DNA from 3 places in the Citrobacter meridianamericanus genome. Region 1 is predicted to be linked to each of the others. Evidence: predicted binding sites of a transcription regulator. Region 1 holds the regulator's gene; each other region holds the start of a gene.

The links. The regulator PurR, encoded in region 1, represses purine synthesis genes. The targets are predictions, from matches to a motif close to CANGCAAACGTTTGCNTG.
Region 2: the regulator PurR is predicted to act here: its motif matches at 4,451-4,468, upstream of purM (phosphoribosylformylglycinamidine cyclo-ligase).
Region 3: the regulator PurR is predicted to act here: its motif matches at 2,917-2,934, upstream of tusA (sulfurtransferase TusA).

Annotation. Positions count from the first base shown of each region.
Region 1 is NZ_CP101036.1:2,951,203-2,959,343, reverse strand. Features, by position in the region: gene punR (DNA-binding transcriptional activator PunR) at 1-902, shown strand, start outside; gene purR (HTH-type transcriptional repressor PurR) at 899-1,924, opposite strand; gene cydH (cytochrome bd-I accessory subunit CydH) at 2,222-2,311, shown strand; gene NMD08_RS14495 (MFS transporter) at 2,487-3,656, shown strand; gene sodB (superoxide dismutase [Fe]) at 3,696-4,277, opposite strand; gene NMD08_RS14485 (C40 family peptidase) at 4,405-5,235, opposite strand; gene grxD (monothiol glutaredoxin 4) at 5,570-5,917, shown strand; gene rnt (ribonuclease T) at 5,971-6,618, opposite strand; gene gloA (lactoylglutathione lyase) at 6,714-7,121, opposite strand; gene NMD08_RS14465 (alkene reductase) at 7,219-8,141, opposite strand, start outside.
Region 2 is NZ_CP101036.1:1,559,502-1,567,642, forward strand. Features, by position in the region: gene ppx (exopolyphosphatase) at 1-430, opposite strand, end outside; gene ppk1 (polyphosphate kinase 1) at 435-2,501, opposite strand; gene purN (phosphoribosylglycinamide formyltransferase) at 2,714-3,355, opposite strand; gene purM (phosphoribosylformylglycinamidine cyclo-ligase) at 3,352-4,389, opposite strand; gene NMD08_RS07390 (6-phospho-beta-glucosidase) at 4,810-6,240, shown strand; gene upp (uracil phosphoribosyltransferase) at 6,424-7,050, shown strand; gene uraA (uracil permease) at 7,147-8,141, shown strand, end outside.
Region 3 is NZ_CP101036.1:301,770-309,910, reverse strand. Features, by position in the region: gene NMD08_RS01410 (lysoplasmalogenase) at 1-297, shown strand, start outside; gene zntA (Zn(II)/Cd(II)/Pb(II) translocating P-type ATPase ZntA) at 372-2,570, shown strand; gene tusA (sulfurtransferase TusA) at 2,612-2,857, opposite strand; gene NMD08_RS01395 (7-cyano-7-deazaguanine/7-aminomethyl-7-deazaguanine transporter) at 3,026-3,691, shown strand; gene NMD08_RS01390 (DcrB family lipoprotein) at 3,764-4,321, shown strand; gene NMD08_RS01385 (MFS transporter) at 4,325-5,542, opposite strand; gene NMD08_RS01380 (AI-2E family transporter) at 5,675-6,724, shown strand; gene acpT (4'-phosphopantetheinyl transferase AcpT) at 6,787-7,365, shown strand; gene nikR (nickel-responsive transcriptional regulator NikR) at 7,415-7,816, shown strand; gene NMD08_RS01365 (ABC transporter permease) at 7,834-8,141, opposite strand, start outside.

The DNA.
Region 1 (8,141 bases):
ATGCGGTTGCGCGTAATGGCAGCTTTAGTTCGGCCGCGCAGGAGTTGCACCGTGTACCCTCGGCGGTAAGCTACACCGTACGTCAGCTGGAAGAGTGGCTGGCGGTGCCGCTTTTTGAGCGACGTCATCGGGATGTGGAGTTGACGCCTGCCGGTGCGTGGTTCCTCAAAGAAGGCCGCTCTGTTATCAAAAAAATGCAGATCACCCGCCAGCAATGTCAGCAAATTGCCAACGGCTGGCGCGGACAGCTGGCGATTGCGGTAGATAACATTGTTCGCCCGGATCGCACCCGACAGATGATCGTGGATTTCTATCGTCATTTTGATGATGTGGAACTGTTGGTTTTCCAGGAAGTGTTTAACGGCGTCTGGGATGCGCTGTCCGATGGCCGCGTTGAGCTGGCAATTGGCGCCACGCAGGCGATTCCGGTGGGGGGACGCTATACCTTTCGCGACATGGGAATGCTGAGCTGGAGTTGCGTGGTGGCCAGCCATCATCCGTTGGCGTCAATGCCTGGGCCGCTTAGCGACGACACGTTGCGCAACTGGCCGTCGCTGGTGCGTGAAGATACTTCCCGTACGCTGCCAAAACGCATTACCTGGCTGCTGGATAACCAAAAACGTGTCGTGGTGCCTGACTGGGAATCTTCCGCTACCTGCTTATCCGCAGGGTTGTGTGTTGGCATGGTACCGACGCATTTTGCCAAACCGTGGATCGATAGCGGCAAGTGGGTCGCGCTACAGCTGGAAAATCCATTTCCTGATGCCGCATGCTGTCTGACATGGCAACAGAACGATACGTCACCTGCATTGAGCTGGCTGTTGGACTATTTAGGGGATAGCGAAACGCTGAACAAAGAGTGGCTGCGGGAGCCAGATGAGGCTCCCGCACAACGGTCTTAACGACGGTAATCGCGGAACGGGCCGTCGGCAACGGAGCGACGCTCTACCAGACGCGGATGCACCTCGATAGATTGCGACTCTTCACGTTTATTCACGATACGGTCTAACAGCATATTGAAGGCCGTTTCACCGAGCGAATCTTTAGGCTGGTGAATGGTCGTCAGAGCCGGCGTGAAGAAACGGGCGTTGCGCACGTTGTCGTAGCCGATAAGCGAGATATCCTGCGGTACCCGCAGTCCCATCTCATCAGCGGCGCACAGCGCACCCATCGCCATGATATCGCCACCACAGAAGACGGCGGTCGGACGATGCGGCTGTGACAGAATTTGCTGCATGGCGCGATAGCCGGATTCAGGCTCAAAATCCCCCTGGACAATCCAGTTGTCCGGTACTTTTATCAGCGCTTCTTCCATCGCTTTCATAAAGCCAGCCAGACGCCCGGCTCCGGTGTTACGTTCCATTGGGCCTGGGATCACGCCAATCTCACGATGACCGCGTTCGACCAGATACCGACCCGCCATGTAACCACCTTCGAAGGCATTATCAATGACGGTATCGGTAAAGTCGGCTTTGGCCTCGCCCCAGTCCATGACGACCATCGGGATATGGCGGTATTCTTCGAGCATCGAAAGCAGCGACTCCGGATACTCAGAGCACATCACCAGCAGACCATCAACGCGCTTTTGCGCCATCATCGACAGATAAGCCTGCTGTTTTTCAAGGCTGTTCCATGCGTTACCCAGAATCAGGGTATAGCCTTTCTGGAAACAGTTTTTCTCAACGGCTTCGATAATTTCAGCGAAATAGGCCGCTTCACTGCTGGTGGCCAGCAAGCCAATAGACTTGGTGTGATTCACCTTCAGGCTGCGCGCAACTGCGCTCGGAGAATAGTGCAGCTCTTTGATTGCCGCCCAGACAGCATTACGCGTTTCTTCCGCGACAAAGCGCGTCTTGTTAATCACGTGTGATACGGTTGTAGTGGAAACGTTTGCTCGCTTCGCTACATCTTTAATTGTTGCCATTACATCTCACTCCAGACCATATCCTAAGCTCCTGAGAAAACTCCAGGTAAACGTTTGCCTTCACACACCCTTAGCGCAACGTAAGGGTTGCGGCACGCCGGGAAAACGACACGGAACGTCAGGAAGGGGTCAATGGCCGGTACGCTAATCAAGTAAGCGTGGAATTTTGTCTGATCTTAACGAAAAGGGGAAGAGTTAAAAGCAGTTATCAATATAAATCGTGAGAGATTTTTGCTTTCAAGTGTGTAAAAATGCGCAATATCACTTTTTGTGTGGGAATAAAAAGGAGAAAACTTGATGAGCACCGATCTGAAATTTTCGTTAGTGACTACCATTATTGTTCTGGGTTTGATCGTCGCGGGTGGCCTGACCGCAGCGCTGCATTAATTTCCTCGAGGGAGTTAGCTCTCCCTCACTCTTTCCGCTCGTCTATCTCTTCTATTGTTTGCGAATAAGCAAAAGTCTTTTGCAATTTTGTTAACTTTATTAATTTTGCGATCAATGTCATGCTTTTGACTCTTATTTTATGTCGCGCCACGGCTCGACGTTACGGAGTCGCAATATGAAACTCAATTATCCTTTACTGGCGCTGGCGATCGGAGCGTTTGGCATTGGCACCACCGAATTTTCGCCAATGGGATTATTGCCCGTCATAGCCAAAGGAGTGGATGTTTCGATTCCGGCCGCCGGCATGTTAATCAGCGCGTATGCGGTTGGCGTGATGGTGGGGGCTCCGCTGATGACATTATTATTGTCTCATCGTGCGCGACGTAATGCGTTGATTTTCCTGATGGCGATTTTCACGTTGGGTAATGTCCTCTCGGCGATTTCACCGGATTACTCCACGCTGATGTTATCACGCATTTTGACCAGTCTTAATCACGGGGCATTTTTCGGCCTTGGCTCTGTGGTTGCTGCAAGTGTGGTGCCCAAACATAAACAGGCCAGTGCCGTGGCAACCATGTTTATGGGGTTAACCATTGCCAATATTGGCGGCGTTCCGGCGGCGACCTGGCTTGGTGAAAGCATCGGCTGGCGCATGTCGTTCATGGCAACGGCAGGGCTCGGCGTTATCGCCATGGTCAGTCTGTTCTTCTCATTACCCAAAGGCGGGGCGGGAGAGCGTCCGGATGTCCGCAGCGAACTGGCGGTACTTATGCGTCCTCAGGTGCTGTCGGCTCTGCTGACGACCGTTCTGGGAGCAGGGGCGATGTTCACGCTTTATACCTACATCTCACCGGTGCTGCACACTATCACTCATGCCACACCAGCATTTGTGACCGGTATGCTGGTGCTGATTGGCGTGGGCTTCTCAATCGGTAACTATTTTGGCGGCAAGCTGGCTGACCGTTCAGTCAATGGTACGTTGAAAGGCTTTTTACTGCTGTTAATGGTTATTATGCTGGCCATTCCTTTCCTTGCGCGTAATGAGCCTGGCGCGGCGGTCAGTATGGTGGTCTGGGGTGCGGCGACATTTGCAGTGGTTCCACCGTTGCAGATGCGAGTGATGCGTGTTGCCAGCGAAGCGCCGGGTTTATCATCGTCAGTCAATATTGGCGCATTTAACCTGGGGAATGCACTGGGGGCCGCAGCCGGTGGGGCGGTGATATCCGGTGGCCTGGGTTACAGTTTTGTGCCTGTGATGGGGGCGATTGTGGCAGGGCTTGCGCTGATGCTGGTGTTCATTTCCGCAAGAAGACAGCCTGAAGAGGCTTGCACTACCGCGAATTAATGCAAAAACGCAGAAGGAAGCCCTTCTGCGTTATCTTTTTTATGCTGCGAAGTTCTTCGCAACAAACTCCCAATTCACCAGCGCCCAGAAATGTTCCAGGTAGCCAGGACGAGCATTGCGATAGTCGATGTAGTAGGCGTGTTCCCATACGTCAACGGTCATCAGTGGCGTCGCGTCGGTGGTCAGCGGCGTACCCGCGTTGGAGGTTGAAACGATAGCCAGTTTGCCATCCGTTCCTTTAACCAGCCAGGTCCAGCCAGAACCGAAGTTTTTGATAGCGGCATCGGTGAACTGTGCTTTGAAATCTGCAAAGCTGCCAAAGGAGGCTGCAATGGCTTCGGCCAGTTTACCAGTCGGTTCGCCACCTGCGTTCGGTGCCAGGCAGTTCCAGTAGAAAGTGTGGTTCCAGACCTGGGCTGCGTTATTGAATACACCACCTTCAGAGCTACGAACGATCTCTTCCAGTGATTTACCTTCAAACGCCGTGCCTTTGATCAGGTTATTCAGGTTAGTAACGTAAGTCTGGTGATGTTTGCCATAGTGGTATTCCAGCGTTTCAGCAGAAATGTGCGGGACCAGAGCATCTTTGGCATACGGTAATGCAGGTAATTCGAACGACATTGCTTCTCTCCTTATTATTTATATTGAGTACACACAATAGCCTCATTGTGAGTAAGGATAGGGTAGCAAATTGAAAGGTTATGCAAAAGAAGAACTTACCCTACAGCATGTTCTGTAGGGTAAGTTTTTAGCGAATTGTTTTTGGCGTCATTACCCGGCGAGCGCCCACATAGTGGCGCTGCCAGTAATCTTCGCTCAGCGAGGTGATTTGAATTTCCCGGCCGCTGCGCGGGGACTGAATAAATTTTCCGTTGCCGACATACACACCAACGTGATCGGCTGTTCCGCGACCCTGAGTACGGAAAAAGACCAGATCGCCATTTTTCAGTTCGCCACGTTCAATCGGCGCGGCATCACGTAGATGGTACATTTCGTTCGCAGTACGGGGAATGCGGAATTTCACCAGATCTTTATATGCATAATAGACCAGACCGCTGCAGTCAAACCCGGTTCTTGGCGATGTACCGCCCCAGCGATAAGGCTTGCCTATTTGATTCATCAGCGTGGACATGGCGGTTTTAGTGGCTTTCTGCACTTTGACCTTGTGTGCGTCAGCGAGCGTAGTCGGAGCCGTGGTTTTCACTTTTACACAGCGTGGCTTATGGCCTTTACGCGGCGTGCATTTTTCAGTCCAGGTCACGGCAGCGGTTTGTGCTGCGGCGGTTTTGCCTCGACGGTTTGCAGTTTTAGTCGACTTTGCCGGAGTGGCAGTGCGATTTTTAGAAGAGGAAGCGGTTTTGGTGCTGGTTTTACTGGAGGTCTTTGTCGCCGTTTTCTTGTTGGTCTTTGTTGTTTTTTGGCTGGTTGTTGCGCTTTTCTTTTTATCTACCGTTTTGATGGGGTGGGATTGGGTAGTTGTCGTCCTGGCCTGCTTGGAAGCATGAGCCATAGGCGTAAAGGGCAGTGTAGTAAAAAGTAAAGCACAGAGCGTGATCGAGATTCGGTTTATCCGCGCCACTGAGCAGTCCTCTGGTAAGGCAGGTCTATAGTGCCTGCGTGTGATTTTCAAAACTTGATGATTCTAATCTATAGAAAGAGGGAAAGTTAATAGCTTTTTTTGTTTAAAACTGTGTTTCGTAACCGACCGCAAAAAAAAACAGCAATTAACGTGGGAACAGGTGAAAGGACAATCAAATCCACAGGCTTCAAGGGGATAAATGAGATTATGAATGCAACTTTTAGCGTCAGGGGATAAAATAATAAGGCGTAATGAAAATGTTATTTTCCGTTGCCTGTCTGACCCGTTACAATGTCAGACTACTGCCGTAAAAGAAGTTTAAGGAAGCAAGATAATGAGCACCACTATCGAAAAAATCCAGCGCCAGATCGCTGAAAACCCGATTCTCCTGTACATGAAAGGTTCCCCTAAACTGCCAAGCTGCGGTTTCTCCGCTCAGGCTGTGCAGGCGTTGTCTGCCTGTGGTGAACGTTTTGCTTACGTTGATATTCTGCAGAACCCGGATATTCGCGCCGAGCTGCCGAAATACGCAAACTGGCCGACCTTTCCGCAGCTGTGGGTTGATGGTGAGCTGGTTGGCGGCTGTGACATTTTGATCGAAATGTACCAGCGCGGTGAGTTACAGCAGCTGATTAAAGAAACAGCGGCGAAATACAAAACCGAAGAACCAGACGCTGAGTAATTTTAGCGGAAATAAAAAAGCGACCTGTGACGGTCGCTTTTTTTATCGATCCGTTATGCCTCTTCAGGCACGGGAAGAGGCCAACCGCCGAGGCGTTTCCAGCGGTTAACGATTTCGCAAAACAGTACGGCCGTCCGTTCGGTATCATACAGCGCCGAGTGCGCCTGATTCCCGTCAAACTCCATTCCAGCCGCCAGACATGCTTTTGACAACACCGTTTGCCCCAATGACAGACCGCTTAATGCCGCAGTATCAAAAGTGACAAATGGATGAAATGGATTTCGTTTGAGAGAGGCGCGCTCTGCTGCGGCCATCATGAAACTGTGATCGAAGGTAGCGTTATGCGCCACCATGATAGCCCGATTGCAGCCGCTGTCTTTAATCCCTTTGCGTACCATTTTGAAGATGGCATGCAGTGCGTCATATTCGCTGACCGCACCACGTAGCGGATTGTTAGGGTCAATACCGTTAAAGGCGAGGGCTTCCGGCTGTAAATTCGCGCCTTCAAATGGCTCTACGTGGAAATGTAACGTCGTGTCCGGCATCAGCCAGCCTTGTTCATCCATTTTCAGTGTGATGGCGGCGATCTCAAGCAGCGCATCGGTTTTGGCATTGAACCCTGCGGTTTCGACATCAATGACGACAGGATAAAAACCACGAAAACGGTCACACAGACCGGAAAGTTGAGCGTTATCGGACATCTGGGTCTCTTAATACGGGAAAATTGCAGCACGTATTATTGCAAAATGATGAGTATAAAACTACGGGCACAGACGATCTGCGCCCGAGGGGGAAGTTAGTCGCCCAGACCGCGCCCGGCGTCTTTCTCTTCGATCAGCTCAATTTTGTAACCGTCCGGATCTTCAACGAACGCGATCACTGTTGTGCCGCCTTTTACCGGACCCGCTTCACGCGTTACGTTGCCGCCATTCTGACGAATACGTTCACAGGCTTCGGCCGCATTGTCTACACTCAGGGCGATATGGCCGTAGGCTGTGCCCAGCTCATACTTATCGACACCCCAGTTATAGGTCAGTTCGATCACCGCTTCACTGGTTTCCGGGCCGTAGCCGACAAAGGCCAGAGAGTACTTATATTCAGGGTTCTCGCTGGTACGCAGCAGCTTCATGCCCAGCACGTTGGTGTAAAACTCGATGGAACGCTGCAGGTCACCCACGCGCAGCATGGTATGAAGTAAACGCATCTTTTTCCCCTTCGAAAATGGCTAATACATTCAAAATGTTGTTTTATTATAGCGGCGTTGTTACACCGCTATCAATGGCAGAACTGAGTTTGTGACGTTAGAGGGTAGGATAATCGGTGTAACCTTCAGCGCCGCCGCCGTAGAAGCTTTCGGCACGCTGTGGATTCAGCTCCGCTTTACGCTGCAGACGCGCGACCAGATCCGGGTTAGCGATATAAGCGCGACCAAAAGCAACGGCGTCGATCAGACCTTTTTCGATCAGCGATTCTGCTTTTTCTGGTGTGTAGGCGCCCGCGCCAATGATCGGACCGTGAAAACGCGCGCGAACTTTTTCGCGAAACGCATCGGAATACGGCTCGCCACCGGCCCAGTCAGGTTCCGACATATGCAGGTAAGCGATGCCGCGTTTGCCCAGTTGTTCAATCAGATAAAGCGCATCGGCTTCTTCGTTCGGACCGTTGTCAACGTTCTGGAAAGAGCCAATCGGGGAGATGCGAATACCAATGCGATCGGCACCCCATTCTTTAATACCTGCATCGACAACGTCCAGTACCAGACGCGCACGATTTTCGACGCTACCACCGTATTGATCGGTACGCTGGTTAGACGTTGGTGACAGGAACTGGTGCAGCAGGTAGCCGTGAGCGGAGTGCAGTTCTACCATGTCGAAACCTGCTTCGCGTGCGTTGGCTATAGCCTGACGGAAGTCATTTACAATGCCTGGAATTTCTTCGGTTTCCAGAGCGCGCGGCATGGAGGTATCGACGCGTGTTGCCAGGCCGTTTTCATCACGCAATGAGGTGCGGGTACCGGCGATAATTGCAGAAGGTGCAACCGGTGCCTGTCCATTTGGCTGCAGACTGGCGTGAGAAATGCGCCCGGTGTGCCACAACTGAACGGCAATATGACCTTGCTCAGCGTGTACAGCCGCAGTGATTTTTTTCCAGGCGACGATTTGTGCTTCGCTGTGTAAGCCGGGGGCTCCAGCATACCCTTTTGCCTGGGCGGAAATCTGCGTGG
Region 2 (8,141 bases), 1.4 Mb from region 1:
TATCAATAACCAGCTTGCGGCCTTTTTCCGGCTGGGTGTGTTCCACACCCATAAAAATCAGTCGGGCTTCTTCATTACCGGAAATAATCTCAATCGGGTAGGGGATGACTTTTTCTGCTCGCTTGAGAAAATCGGTCGCATTTAGCGCCTGACGTAAAGTATGGGTTCCCACGATGCATACGCTTGACGGGGGAAAGCCCTGCAGACGTTCGGCAAATAGCGACAGGCAGCTTAATCCGCGTTCCATTGCCTCTTCGCTCAGTTTGTTATCTTCGCCGAGGCCATCCGCCAGGTGAACGCGTTGTTTCAGTCGTCCGATTATCTGCATTGCGCCATCAACCACGCGGGCAATGACCATATGGAAACTGTTTGAACCAAGGTCGACCGCAGCAAATTCTTGCGGCCGTGGAGTCTTGTCGTGTATTGGCATAGCGTTAGTCAGGTTGCTCGAGTGATTTGATGTAATCGTAAATCGCCAATTGTGACTGAACTTTACGGCGGTTTCCGCGCGGTACGTAGCGATTACTGAGTTCTTTATCGATGAAGCGAGCCTTCACCGTGTCGCTGAACAGGATATCGATAATATCCAGCACGCGCTGCTTAAGACGAGGGTCCAACAGCGGAGTGGCGACCTCGATACGATAGTCGATATTGCGGGTCATCCAGTCTGCGGAGGAGAGGTATACCTGCTTATCGCCACCGTTTTCGAAAATATAAACCCGGTCGTGTTCAAGGTAGCGGTCAACAATGCTTATCACGCGAATATTGTCACTGATACCTTCCAGGTTTGGGATCAGAGAACACATACCGCGAATCAACAAATTAACCGGTACGCCTGAGCTTGAGGCCGCATAGAGACGATCAACCAGGCCTTTATCGACCAGGTTATTCAGTTTTAGCGTGATACCAGAAGGCTGGCCTTGCTGTGCATTAGCGATCTCTTTGTCGATCATCGCGTACAGCAGACGGCGTGAGTTCTGCGGAGAAACCAGCAGATAATCGAACGTCACCGGACGATACGGGTTTTCGATGAAGTTGAAAACCCGGCGAACCTCGTTGGTGATGCGCGAATCAGCGGTAAGCAACGAGTAGTCGGTATACAGTCGCGCCGTTTTTTCGTTGAAGTTGCCCGTCCCGATATGCGCATAGCGCACGACTTCATCACCTTCTTTACGTGAGATAAGGAACAGTTTGGCATGAATTTTCAGACCCGGCGCAGAGAAGATAACGTGAACGCCCGCTTCGGTAAGACGTTTGGCCCAATGGATATTGGCTTCTTCATCAAAGCGCGCCTGTAATTCCACGACCACGGTCACTTTTTTACTGTTATGCGCGGCATGGATCATCGCGTCAATAATGCGCGAGTCTTTTGCCACACGGTAGATATTGATCTTTATCGCCAGTACGCTTGGGTCGAAGGAGGCCTGACGCAATAGTTCGAGAACATGCTCAAAGGTGTGATATGGGTAATACAGCAGTACATCGCGTTCACGGATTGCATCAAATCCGTTACGGAATTTCTCGTTGTCGAACCAGATGTGGCGCAGACGTGGCAGCGGTTTATTTACCAGGTTGGCTTTGCCAACGTTGGGGAAGTTAATAAAGTCTTTGAAGTTATGGTAACGCCCGCCTGGCACAATCGAATCGTAGCGAGAAATCGTCAGTTTTTCACGCAGTACCTCAACCAGCGCATTGGGCATGTCGCGCTGATAGACGAAGCGTACAGGCTCTGCGGTCAGACGCTGTTTCAGGCTGGATGACATCAGCTCCATCAGGCTCGATTCCATCTCGTGCACCAAATCGTATTCAGCGTCACGGGTCATTTTCATCGAATAGGCGTTCAGTGCATCGTAATCAAAGAATCCTTTGAAAATGTCGTCAAGGCAGTAACGTAAGATGTTGTCCAGGAGGATCATCGGTTTGCGACGGCGCGGGGTTTCCGGCGGCAGATTCACAAAACGGGGAACCTTATCAGAAGGGATTTCCAGCAGCGCGTAGCGGATTGTATCGCCACGGATAATTTCCACCGCCAGATAGGTGTAGTCATCTTTCAGAAACTGAACTAAATCCGTCTCGCGATTAATCAGAATCGGCGTAATGTGCTGGCGGAGATATTGCTTGAAGTAATGGCGTAACCAGCTCTGTTGATTGGCCGACAGCTGACGTTCGTTGATGAGGAAAATCTGATTGCGCGCCATCTCCAGCAACAACTCGTTGTACAGTCCGTCAAATTCCTGATCGGCTTTTAATACGCGAGCCTGGATTTTGCCCAACAGATGGCGGGAGTGAGAGTTTGAACCCTGTTCTTCGCTAATAATGATTCGGCGCTTCAGTTCGGCAAAGCGAACCTTGTAAAATTCGTCGAGGTTGTTGGAATAGATGCCTAAGAAACGCATCCGTTCGATCAACGGGTTTGATTTATCAGCAGCTTCCTGGAGTACGCGTTCGTTGAACGCTAACCAACTGAGTTCTTTCTCTATGTATAGCTTTTCCTGACCCATTACCACTTTTACTCCGTTTCATTCACGGGACACTACCGATTTATTATGGCGAGCATTGCTCTCAGATGTCCAACTGTGCCAGAAAAATATGACAATAAACCGTCTGATAGCAAAGAGAAAGGGGGAGCATATATGAATACCGGAGATGTTAACCGGAAAAGGTATTTATGCCTGTAGACCGGAGGGTGAGATCCGGTTTACAGGTTTTTTTATTATTCGTCGGCGGCGTAGCCTTGTGGCGGCAGACGAACGCCGTCCAGCCATGCAGCGTTTTCACGCATCTTCAGTCGACCATCGGTAAACCAGCTTACCACCAGCGGATAAATGGTGTGCTCCTGGGCCTGAACCCGTGCCGTGACATCATCTTCGCTGTCGCCTTCAAATACCGGAACCTTGGCCTGGAGAATAACCGGTCCACCGTCCAGTTCATCGGTGACGAAGTGGACGGAGGTTCCATGCTCTTCATCGCCATTTTCCAGCACCTGACGGTGCGTGTGCAGGCCTGGATACTTCGGCAATAAAGACGGGTGGATATTCAGCAATCGTTCAGAATAGTGTGCGACAAACGCCGGGCTGAGGATGCGCATATAACCGGCCAGCACCACCACATCGGGTGCCCAGGCGTCAATCTCTTGCATCAGTTGGCGGTCGAAGGCTTCGCGACTGGCAAACTGGGCGGCTTCCAGCGAGTACGCCGGAATATTCGCTTCGCGTGCGCGTTCAAGGCCGAACGCATCGGCCTTGTTACTGAATACTGCACGTATGGTGCCATTGATTTTTTTCTGTTCGCAGGCGTCAATTATCGCCTGCAAATTGCTTCCGTTGCCGGAAATGAGCACCACAATGTTTTTCATTCAATAACCACACGCTGTTCGGAATCAGAAGCTTTGATGATACCGATTTTCCATGCGTTTTCACCTTTCTCATTGAGCAAAGCCAGGGCTTTGTCCACTTCCGGAGCTGGCAGGGCGATAACCATGCCTACGCCGCAGTTAAAGGTGCGATACATCTCATGCTGGCTAACGTTACCCGCCGTTTGCAGCCAGTTGAAGACGGCTGGCCATTGCCATGAAGATTCGTCGATCACGGCCTGCGTGTTGTCTGGCAGAACGCGTGGAATATTTTCCCAGAAACCGCCGCCGGTCAGATGGGCAATGGCATGCACATCAACCTTCTCGATCAGTTCCAGAATGGATTTTACGTAAATGCGGGTCGGGGCCAGCAAGTGATCGGCCAGCGACTTGCCTTCGAGCTCGGTGGTTTCCGGGTCACAACCGCTGACTTCAACAATTTTACGCACCAGAGAGTAGCCGTTGGAATGCGGACCGCTGGAGCCGAGCGCAATCAGTACGTCGCCGTCAGCCACTTTAGAACCGTCGATAATTTCTGATTTTTCGACGACGCCAACACAGAAGCCCGCCACATCGTAATCTTCGCCGTGGTACATCCCCGGCATTTCTGCCGTTTCCCCGCCGACCAGTGCACAGCCAGACTGCAGACAACCTTCGGCAATCCCGTTAATGACGCTGGCTGCGGTATCTACATCCAGTTTGCCGGTCGCATAGTAGTCGAGGAAAAACAGCGGCTCAGCACCCTGAACGACAAGATCGTTCACGCACATAGCGACAAGGTCAATACCGATAGTGTCGTGACGTTTCAGATCCATTGCCAGACGCAGTTTTGTGCCAACGCCATCAGTGCCGGAAACCAGTACCGGTTCACGATATTTTTGCGGCAATGCGCACAGCGCACCGAAGCCACCCAGACCACCCATAACTTCCGGACGACGCGTTTTCTTTACTACGCCTTTGATTCGATCAACCAGAGCATTACCTGCATCAATATCAACACCGGCATCTTTGTAGCTAAGAGAGGTTTTATCGGTCACTGCCTGCTTCCCCACATGTTTACTTGCAGTAAAAGTTAAATTCGGCGCAATTCTAACAGGGAAAGCAAACGTTTGCGAGCCTGCTCTGCATCAAGTTTTATCTGCTGATTTTTTCAGCATTTTACAATCATTTATCTATTTGTTTGAACTGCGCCACGAAAATGAAACCGGGTACAGTCTTGTGCTTGAAACCTGCCAGCCGAATGCACAGTATCGTACTGAAACCGGTTTCTGTTTTCTGTTACGAACCTCATTTATACCCTAAATAATTCGAGTTGCAGGAAGGCGGCGACGCAGCGAATCTCCAGGAGCGTACATAAGTACGTAACTGGAGTGAGCGAGAAAAGCCAACGCACATGCAGCTTGAAGTATGACGGGTATAGAGCGTTTTGCGCAGACTCATCACGATAGGGGAAGGGGATGTCAGGATTTAAAGCAGATTTCATGTGGGGTGGCGCTGTCGCTGCTCATCAACTGGAAGGTGGCTGGCAGGAGGGCGGTAAAGGAATTAGCGTTGCCGATGTCATGACGGCGGGGGCGCATGGTGTGGCGCGTGAAATTACTGACGGTGTCATTGCCGGTAAAAATTACCCTAACCACGATGCCATCGATTTTTATCATCGCTATAAAGACGACATAAAGCTGTTTGCCGAAATGGGGTTTAAATGTTTTCGTACTTCTATTGCCTGGACGCGGATTTTTCCCTTAGGCGACGAAGCGCAACCCAACGAAGCTGGCCTGCAGTTCTATGATGATCTGTTCGACGAATGTCTGAAATATGGCATTGAGCCGGTGATTACGTTGTCGCACTTCGAGATGCCCTACTATCTGGTGACGGAATATGGCGGCTGGCGCAACCGTAAGCTGATCGACTTTTTTGTCCGTTTTGCCCGGGTGGTTTTCACTCGTTACCAGCACAAAGTGAAGTACTGGATGACGTTTAATGAGATTAACAATCAGGCAAATTATCACGAAGACTTCGCGCCCTTTACTAACTCTGGTCTGAAATACCTGCCCGGTGAAGATCGCGAACCGGTCATGTACCAGGCGGCGCACTATGAGCTGGTAGCGAGCGCGCTGGCAGTAAAGGCCGCACGTGAGATAAATCCGGCGCTGCAAATTGGTTGCATGATTGCGATGTGCCCAATTTATCCGCTGACCTGTGCGCCGAATGACATGATGATGGCGATGAACGCCATGCACCGCCGCTACTGGTTCACTGACGTACACGTGCGCGGCAAGTATCCGCAGCATCTGATGAACTATTTCGAACGCCGTGGCTTTTTACTTGATATCACCGAGGAAGATCGCCAGGTACTGACTGAAGGCTGCGTTGATTACATTGGCTTTAGTTATTATATGTCTTTCGCGACGCAGGCTACGGCAGATAATCCACAGCTGGATTACGATGAGTCGAAAAGCCTGGTTTCTAACCCGTACGTGCAGAAGTCGGACTGGGGCTGGCAGATTGATCCGGTCGGTTTGCGCTATTCCCTGAACTGGTTCTGGGATCACTATCAACTGCCGCTGTTTATTGTAGAAAACGGCTTTGGTGCGATTGACGTGCAGCAGGCCGACGGCTCGGTGGATGATTCCTATCGTATTGACTATATGGCCGCGCATATCCGCGAAATGAAAAAAGCGGTGGTGGAAGATGGCGTGGATCTGATGGGCTATACCCCGTGGGGCTGTATTGATTTAGTCTCGGCCGGGACGGGGGAGATGAAAAAACGCTACGGTTTTATCTATGTTGATAAAAATAATGACGGGAGTGGGACATTAGCACGCTCGCCGAAGAAATCTTTTTCCTGGTATCGAAACGTCATCCAGAGCAACGCTGAAAATATTTAAAATTCATAGTGTTGACAATAAGCCCCGACCTCAAAGCGGGGCTTGTTTTATACTCATCATCCGGACGCAAACGATTTTGGTTGATCCATATCAAGCGTATGCAGTGTTGCGCCAGAGACGAAAAGCGGTATAATCCGGCGATTTTTTTTGTGGTTGCCACTCGTCTGAGGAAAGGAGAAGAGTATGAAGATCGTGGAAGTCAAACACCCACTCGTCAAACACAAGCTGGGACTGATGCGTGAAAACGACATCAGCACTAAACGCTTTCGTGAACTCGCCTCGGAAGTTGGCAGCCTGCTGACTTATGAAGCAACCGCTGGTCTGGAAACCGAAAAGGTGACCATTGAAGGCTGGAATGGTCCGGTTGAAGTTGACCAAATCAAAGGTAAAAAAATCACCGTTGTGCCAATTCTGCGTGCGGGCCTGGGCATGATGGAAGGCGTACTGGAAAACGTTCCAAGCGCGCGTATCAGCGTGGTAGGTATGTACCGCAATGAAGAGACGCTGGAGCCGGTTCCATACTTCCAGAAGCTGGTTTCTAACATTGATGAGCGTATGGCGCTGATCGTTGACCCGATGCTGGCAACCGGCGGTTCGGTTATCGCTACCATCGACCTGCTGAAAAAAGCAGGCTGCAGCAGCATTAAAGTACTGGTACTGGTTGCCGCGCCGGAAGGTATCGCGGCGCTGGAAAAAGCGCACCCGGATGTCGAGCTGTACACCGCCTCCATCGATCAGGGACTGAACGAGCACGGATACATTATTCCTGGGCTCGGCGATGCCGGCGATAAGATTTTTGGTACCAAGTAAATGAATAAATAAAAAGAAGCCGACTTTAAGAGTCGGCTTTTTTTTGAATAAAACAACCCAATCGCTAATAACAAACAACACTCAGAGGAAAACACTATGACGCGCCGTGCTATCGGGGTGAGTGAAAGACCGCCGCTTTTACAGACAATCCCGCTTAGTTTGCAGCACCTGTTCGCCATGTTTGGCGCAACGGTACTGGTGCCAGTCCTGTTTCATATCAACCCTGCTACCGTTCTGCTGTTTAACGGCATTGGTACGTTACTGTATCTCTTTATTTGTAAAGGTAAAATTCCGGCTTACCTCGGTTCCAGTTTCGCGTTTATTTCCCCGGTTCTGCTGCTGCTGCCGCTAGGGTATGAAGTGGCGCTGGGCGGTTTCATTATGTGTGGCATCCTTTTCTGCCTGGTTTCATTCATTGTTAAGAAAGCCGGTACTGGCTGGCTGGATGTAATGTTCCCGCCTGCGGCTATGGGCGCAATCGTTGCCGTCATCGGTCTGGAGCTGGCAGGGGTCGCTGCGGGCATGGCGGGATTACTGCCTGCTGAAGGACAAGCGCCAGACTCAACAACCATCATCATCTCAATGGTGACGCTGGCGGTGACGGTATTTGGTTCCGTACTGTTCCGTGGCTTTATGGCGATTATCCCGATTTTGATTGGGGTGCTGGCCGGTTACGCGCTCTCCTTCGTGATGGGCGTCGTGGACACCACGCCGATAGCGCAGGCTCACTGGTTTGCTCTGCCAACGTTTTACACACCGCGCTTTGAATGGGTCGCTATTCTGACCATTCTGCCTGCGGCGCTGGTGGTTATTGCTGAACACGTCGGGCACCTGGTGGTAACGGCGAATATCGTAAAAAAAGATTTGATTCGCGATCCAGGCTTGCATCGTTCTATGTTTGCTAACGGCTTGTCGACGGTGATCTCCGGCTTCTTCGGTTCTACGCCGAACACCACGTACGGCGAGAACATCGGCGTTATGGCGATTACCCGCGTTTACAGTACCTGGGTTATTGGTGGCGCGGCGATTTTCGCCATTCTGCTCTCTTGCGTGGGTAAACTGGCTGCGGCGATCCAAATCATTCCACTGCC
Region 3 (8,141 bases), 2.6 Mb from region 1:
GCGGTGCTGGGGGCGTTGCTGATTGCCGTGATCTGGACGCGTCTGGAAGAGTTGCGCGTTGCTATTTGTACCTTTATTGGCATCACGCTGATGATGGTCTGGATGGCTGGCGAACTGTGGTTCTTCCGCCCGACCGCTCCGGCGCTGTCGGCATTTATGGGCGCATCACTCCTGTTCATCGGCAATATTGTCTGGCTGAGTAGCCATTATCGTCGCCGCTTCCGCGCCGATAACGCCATTGCAGCCGCCTGCTACTTCGCCGGACATTTCCTGATTGTTCGTTCGTTGTATCTTTAAAAAGCTTGACTCTGGAGTCGACTCCAGAGTGTATCCTCCGGTTAATACGAAATGATTATCAACCGGAGGATGCCATGCCGACACCCGCTACCAATGGCAAAAAAGCCCCACAATTCTCTTCTTTCAAGCCAGTCCCTGCGCCACAAAAGGCTGACGATTGCTGCTGCGAGGGAAGTTGCTCTACCCCACCCCCCGTATCCGATACCGTAATAGGTACCCGTTATTCCTGGAAAGTGGCAGGCATGGACTGCGCGGCCTGCGCCCGAAAAGTAGAGAATGCAGCCCGCCAGGTCAGCGGCGTCAACCAGGCCCAGGTGTTGTTTGCCACCGAAAAACTGGTCGTCGACGCCAGTTCCGATATCCGCCAGCAAGTTGAAAACGCAGTGCAAAAAGCAGGCTATACCCTGCGCGATGAAAACGCGACGGAAGCCGCCCCCGAGTCACGTTTTAAAGAAAACTTGCCGCTGATTTCGCTGATTATCATGATGGCGATTAGCTGGGGGCTGGAGCAATTCAATCACCCCTTCGGCCAGATAGCGTTTATCGCTACCACCCTGGTCGGTCTGTACCCCATTGCCCGTCAGGCTCTGCGTCTGATGAAAACTGGCAGCTACTTTGCCATTGAAACGTTAATGAGCGTGGCCGCCATCGGCGCGCTGTTTATCGGCGCGACGGCGGAAGCCGCCATGGTGCTGCTGCTGTTTTTAATTGGCGAGCGCCTGGAAGGATGGGCTGCCAGCCGTGCCCGTAAAGGGGTCAGCGCGCTGATGGCGCTCAAACCGGAAACCGCCACACGTCTGCGTAACGGCGAACGCGAAGAGGTGGCTATTAATACCCTCCGCCCTGGCGATATTATCGAAGTTGCCGCGGGTGGGCGTTTACCAGCTGACGGCAAACTGGTTTCCGGTTTTGCCAGTTTTGATGAAAGCGCCCTGACCGGCGAATCGATCCCGGTTGAACGTGCCACCGGCGAGAAAGTCCCGGCAGGCGCCACCAGCGTGGATCGTCTGGTCACGCTGGAAGTGCTCTCCGAACCGGGTGCCAGCGCCATTGACCGTATTTTGCAGTTGATTGAAGAAGCGGATGAACGTCGCGCTCCCATTGAGCGCTTTATTGATCGTTTCAGCCGGATCTACACCCCAGCCATTATGGCGGTTGCGCTGCTGGTCACCCTTGTACCACCGCTGCTGTTTGCCGCATCCTGGCAGGAGTGGATTTATAAAGGGCTGACGCTGCTGCTGATTGGCTGCCCATGCGCGCTGGTGATTTCAACCCCCGCAGCCATTACCTCTGGCCTTGCCGCCGCGGCGCGTCGTGGCGCGTTAATCAAAGGCGGGGCCGCGCTGGAACAACTGGGTAGAGTTACGCAGGTCGCGTTTGATAAAACCGGCACTCTGACCGTGGGTAAACCGCGCGTCACGGCGATTCACCCGGCGAGCGGTATTGGTGAAGCTGAACTACTGGCGCTGGCGGCGGCAGTAGAGCAAGGCGCGACACACCCGCTGGCGCAGGCGATTGTTCGGGAAGCACAAACGCGTGAACTGGTTATACCTGTCGCGAAAGAACAGCGCGCATTAGTCGGCACTGGCATTGAAGCGCTGGTCGATGGCGAGCGCGTGCTGATTTGCGCCGCCGGTAAGCAACCTGCCGATGCTTTTGCCGGGCAGATAAGCGAACTTGAAAGCGCGGGCCAAACGGTGGTGCTGGTGCTACGTAACGAGGCCGTACTCGGCGTGCTGGCCTTACAGGACACGCTACGCGAGGATGCCCGCCACGCCATCAGCGAACTTAATCAGATTGGCGTGAAAGGGGTGATTCTGACCGGTGATAACCCACGTGCAGCGGCCGCCATTGCAGGCGAACTGGGTCTTGAATTCAAAGCGGGGCTATTGCCGGAAGATAAAGTACAGGCCGTTACCCATCTCAACCAACAGTCGCCGCTGGCGATGGTTGGCGACGGCATCAACGACGCTCCGGCGATGAAAGCAGCCACCATCGGTATTGCCATGGGGAGCGGAACCGACGTCGCGCTGGAGACCGCCGATGCCGCCCTGACCCACAACCGCCTGCGTGGTCTGGTGCAAATGATTCAACTGGCACGCGCTACCCACGCCAATATTCGCCAGAACATTGCGATTGCGTTGGGTCTGAAGGGGATTTTCCTCGTCACCACACTGCTCGGGATAACCGGACTGTGGCTGGCTGTACTGGCAGATACGGGGGCGACGGTACTGGTGACCGCTAACGCGCTGCGGTTGTTACGTAAAGGATAGTTTTTTGCCGGATAAGCATTGGCGCCATCCGGCAAACAAAACTACTGACCTTTACGCAGCAGATAGCGGTACGGCAGCGAGTCGGTCTCTTTGGCCACCAGCTCATGTTCCATAAAGGTACAGAAACCGGGAATATCACGGGTTGTCGCCGGATCGTCGGCGACAATCAGCAGTGTTTCACCCGCCTGCATGCCGCGCACGGTTTTGCGCACCATCATAACAGGTTCCGGACAGCGCAGCCCCTGAGCATCAAGAGTATGGTCGGGAGAGGTAAACAGATCGCTCATCGTAGTCTCGTTCATTCAAAAACGGCGTTATTTTACGCTCTGTTGTGACGTAAGCCAATCAGGTTAACGATTGCGTGAAAAACAACCATTGCAATGTGTTCTTAAAGCAGTATCATGCGACGGTTTTTTATTGGGTTCCCTCACCCCATCCAACAAAAAGGTCACAATATGACTCCGTTTACACAATCTCAGCGCGTAAAAGCGTTGTTTTGGCTATCGCTATTTCATCTGCTGGTGATCACCTCCAGCAACTATCTGGTGCAGCTACCGATCTCCATTTTTGGTTTCCATACCACATGGGGCGCGTTTAGCTTTCCGTTTATTTTCCTCGCCACTGACCTGACCGTGCGTATTTTTGGCGCGCCGTTGGCACGACGCATCATCTTCGCGGTGATGATCCCCGCGCTGCTGATCTCTTATGTCGTTTCATCACTGTTCTATATGGGATTGTGGCAGGGATTTGGCGCACTGCTGCACTTTAACCTGTTTGTTGCCCGTATCGCCGCCGCCAGCTTTATGGCTTACGCGCTGGGACAAATTCTGGATGTGCATGTCTTTAACCGCCTGCGCCAGAACCGTCGCTGGTGGCTGGCACCAACGGCCTCCACCCTGTTTGGCAACATCAGCGATACGTTAGCCTTCTTCTTTATCGCCTTCTGGCGCAGCCCGGATGCCTTTATGGCCGAACACTGGATGGAAATCGCGCTGGTCGATTACTGTTTCAAGGTGCTGATCAGCATTATTTTCTTCCTGCCGATGTACGGCGTGCTGCTGAATATGCTGCTGAAAAGGCTCGCAGATAAATCCGAAATCTCTGCATTGCAGACGAGTTAAAGGTTCATTTTCCGAGTTGTGATAAGATGGACGAATGAGCCGTTATGGCCGTTTATCGAAAGGAAGAAGTCAATGCGCAATCTGGTTAAATATGTCGGTATTGGCCTGCTGGTTATGGGGCTTGCGGCCTGTGATAATAGCGATACAAAAGCGCCAGCAGAGAAGACTGCCGCAGAAAGTAACGCCACCGGACAACCGGTCAGCCTGCTGGACGGCAAACTCAGTTTTTCTCTGCCAGCGGATATGACCGATCAGAGCGGTAAGCTGGGGACTCAGGCGAACAATATGCACGTCTATTCTGACGCAACCGGCCAGAAAGCGGTGATTGTGATTGTCGGCGACAATACCAACGACGACCTGGCTGTGCTGGCAAAACGCCTGGAAGAGCAGCAACGTAGCCGCGACCCGCAGCTGCAGGTCGTCACCAATAAATCCATTGAGCTGAAAGGCCACACGCTGCAGCAGTTAGACAGCATCATCTCGGCTAAAGGCCAGACCGCTTACTCTTCTGTGGTGTTAGGCAAAGTAGATAACCAACTGCTGACCCTGCAAATCACGCTGCCTGCTGACGATCAGCAAAAAGCGCAGACGACAGCAGAAAACATCATTAACACGCTGGTTATCCAGTAACGGTTAAGACGATGACGCGGCCTCCGGTGACCCCACCTGAGGCCGTTTTTTTAACCGCCAGGTCAGTAATAACGCCACTGCTACCAGCCCTGCCGCCGCCAGATAGATAACTGGCACGCCCGCCCACGTCATTACCAGCCCAGCCAGCGGCCCGGTAACCCCCAGCGATAAATCCATAAACACCGTGTAGGTCGCCAGCGCAGCGCCCTGGTTTTGCTGCGGGACGGCTTTTACCGCCACCACGCCCAGCGCCGGGAAAACCAGCGAGAACCCCGCCCCGGCCAGCAGAACACCGATTTTTGCCATCCACGGCATGGAAGCCATCCCGACCAGTAACAGCCCAACAATCTCGACGCTAAAGCAGATCATCGCCACATTCAGTCCGCCTAAGCGGTTGATCCCATTTGGGAACAACAGACGCGTGCCCACAAACGTGCAGCTAAAAAGCGTCAGCGCGAAAGCCGCGCCGTCCCAGCCTTTGGCATCATAAAACAGGGTAATGAAAGTGGCGATCACGCCAAATCCGGCGGAGGCCAGGGCCAGCGCCATACCATACAACCAGACGCGCCCGAGCACCGCGCGGAACGGCAACGGTTTGCCTTTGCTGGCCTTTACCGCCTCACGAGGAAGCGCCAGCAATATTGCCGACAGCGCTACGCCCATTACCGTCAGCGCCAGCCCCTGTAAGCCACCCCAGGCATAACACAGTACACCCAGTGGGGCGCCTATCGCCATCGCACCATAGGTCACGATTCCGTTCCAGGAAATCACCCGCCCAATGTGCATTGAACCCACGACCCCTACGCCCCACAGCGTAGAGCCGGTCCCGGCAAAGCTTTGCCCGATCCCAAGGATCACGCGACCCAGGCATAACAGCAGCAGACTGGCCAGCGGCCAGTCGTTCGTTGAACCCGCCAGTAAATAGCCCAGACCACTTAAAAAACAGCCGCACAGTCCGAATACCACAATCTTCTTTGGTCCCAGCAGGTCGGCATAGCGACCGGCATGTGGACGGCTCAGCAGCGTAGCGAAATATTGCAGGCTGATGACCAATCCAGCCCAGAAGGCGCTGAACCCCATCACATCATGGACATAGCCCGGCAATACCGCGAGCGGCAGGCCGATGGTCAGATAGCTGGCGAAGTTGAACATCACCACAGAGACAATGCGCAGATTAAGGCGTAAACCGCTCAGCGTCGGTTCAGCGACGGGTTCGGGCATGGAGGGTCACCACGTTTTCACAACAGTGTTTCATTTCTACCATGTTGCCGCACAGAAATCAGCAGTCAGTTTAGGAATCTCAGCCGCAAGCCAGCCGCTACACTTAATGCAAAACGCAAACAGGAAGAAAATATGACAACTGCTCAGCCCGATAAAACGGGTTTGCACATTTTACTCAAACTGGCTGCTTTGGTGGTGATCCTCGCGGGTATTCATGCTGCGGCGGATATCATTGTACAGCTGCTGCTGGCCCTCTTTTTTGCCATTGTATTGAATCCGCTGGTCACCTGGTTTATTCGCCGGGGAGTAAGCCGCCCGGTAGCCATTACGCTCGTGGTAGTGGTCATGCTGATCGTCCTCACGGCACTGGTCGGCGTTCTGGCATCTTCGATCACTGAATTCATGGCCATGCTGCCCAAATACAATAAGGAGCTGACGCGCAAGGTCCTGCATCTGCAAGAGATGCTTCCCTTTCTAAATCTGCATATGTCCCCGGAGCGCATGCTACAACGCATGGACTCCGACAAAATAATGACCTTCACCACCACGCTGATGACAAGTCTTTCCGGCGCCATGGCCAGCGTTGTTCTGCTGGTAATGACGGTCGTCTTTATGCTGTTTGAGGTGCGTCATGTTCCTTATAAGCTGCGCTTTGCGCTGAACAACCCACAAATCCATATTGCGGGGCTGCATCGGGCGCTCAAGGGTGTATCTCACTATCTGGCGCTGAAAACGTTGCTCAGCCTATGGACCGGCGCTATCGTCTGGTTGGGGCTGGCGCTAATGGGGATTCAGTTTGCTCTGATGTGGGGCGTACTAGCCTTCTTGCTAAACTACGTGCCCAACATTGGCTCGGTCATTTCCGCCGTCCCGCCCATGATCCAGGCGCTACTGTTCAACGGCATTTACGAATGTGTGCTGGTTGGCGCGCTGTTCCTGGTGGTGCATATGGTGATTGGCAATATCCTCGAGCCTCGCATGATGGGACATCGCTTGGGATTATCGACGCTTATCGTCTTCCTCTCTCTGTTGGTATGGGGATGGCTACTCGGCCCGGTAGGCATGCTGCTCTCTGTGCCGTTAACCAGCGTATGTAAAATCTGGATGGAAACGACCACAGGCGGCAGCAAACTGGCAATTTTGCTTGGACCCGGCAGGCCCAAAAGCCGATTGCCTGGATAAACTTGCAAACAGCATGTGAAGAATGGTACACAACCCCATTATTACTAAAGGTTAGCCCTGATATGTACCGGATCGTTCTTGGGAAAGTTTCTGTTTTAAGCACTGACGCACTGCCCAACGCACTGAGTGAACAAGCCCCACAAGGAGCTCACCGTGCGCGCTGGATTGCAGGCCGGGTGCTGCTTTCCCATGTTCTTTCACCATTACCGGACATCGTCTACGGCGAGCAAGGAAAACCGGCTTTTTCCGCCGACACCCCGTTGTGGTTCAATCTCAGCCACAGCGGCGATGATATCGCCCTGCTGCTCAGCGACGAAGGGGAAGTCGGCTGCGATATTGAAGTCGTCCGCCCACAAGATAACTGGCAAACGCTGGCAAATACGGTATTCAGTCTCGGAGAACATGCCGAAGTCGAGGCTGAACACCCGGAGCAGCAACTGGCAGCATTCTGGCGCATCTGGACGCGTAAAGAAGCTATCGTTAAACAGCGCGGCGGCAGCGCCTGGCAAATTGTCAGCGTCGACAGTACCGCGCTAACTTCCTCGCTCTCTGTCAGCCAGTGCCAGTTTGACACCCTGAGCCTGGCGGTATGCACGCCAACGCCGTTTACCCTGACCGCCGACGCCGTACAAAGGCTGTAACGCTTTCATTCCCGTGCGCCGCCGCGCAATATCGTAAGGTTGAAATCTGATGCAACGTATCACCATCACACTTGATGACGATTTATTAGAAACGCTCGACGGCCTGAGCCAACGCCGTGGCTACCACAACCGTTCCGAAGCGATCCGCGATATTCTGCGCAGCGCACTGGCGCAGGAAACGACCCAGGAGCACGGCACACAAGGGTTCGCGGTGCTTTCGTATGTTTATGAGCATGAGAAGCGTGACCTGGCGAGCCGCATTGTTTCGACCCAGCATCACCACCACGATTTGTCGGTCGCTACACTGCACGTGCACATCAACCATGACGACTGCCTGGAAATCGCCGTACTAAAAGGCGACATGGGCGATGTGCAACATTTTGCCGATGACGTGATCTCCCAACGCGGGGTGCGCCACGGTCATTTGCAGTGCCTGCCGAAAGAAGAGTGAGTGCCTGTGCCGGATGTTTACGCCATCGTACCAATCGTCTTTCTAAAGCGCAGCAGCGCTATCATGAAGAACGCACTACCAATCGCCAGCAACGTCAGGAACTGCGGCCAGACAATACCGAACCCTGCGCCACGGTAAAGTATCGCCTGCGCGAGACTCACAAAATGCGTCGTTGGCATCGTCAACATGATGTCCTGCACCACCTGCGGCATGCTTTCACGCGGTGTAGAACCACCAGAGAGCATCTGTAACGGCAACAACACCAGAATCATCAGCAGTCCCAGCTGCGGCATAGAGCGCGCCAGCGTGCCCATAAAAATACCGA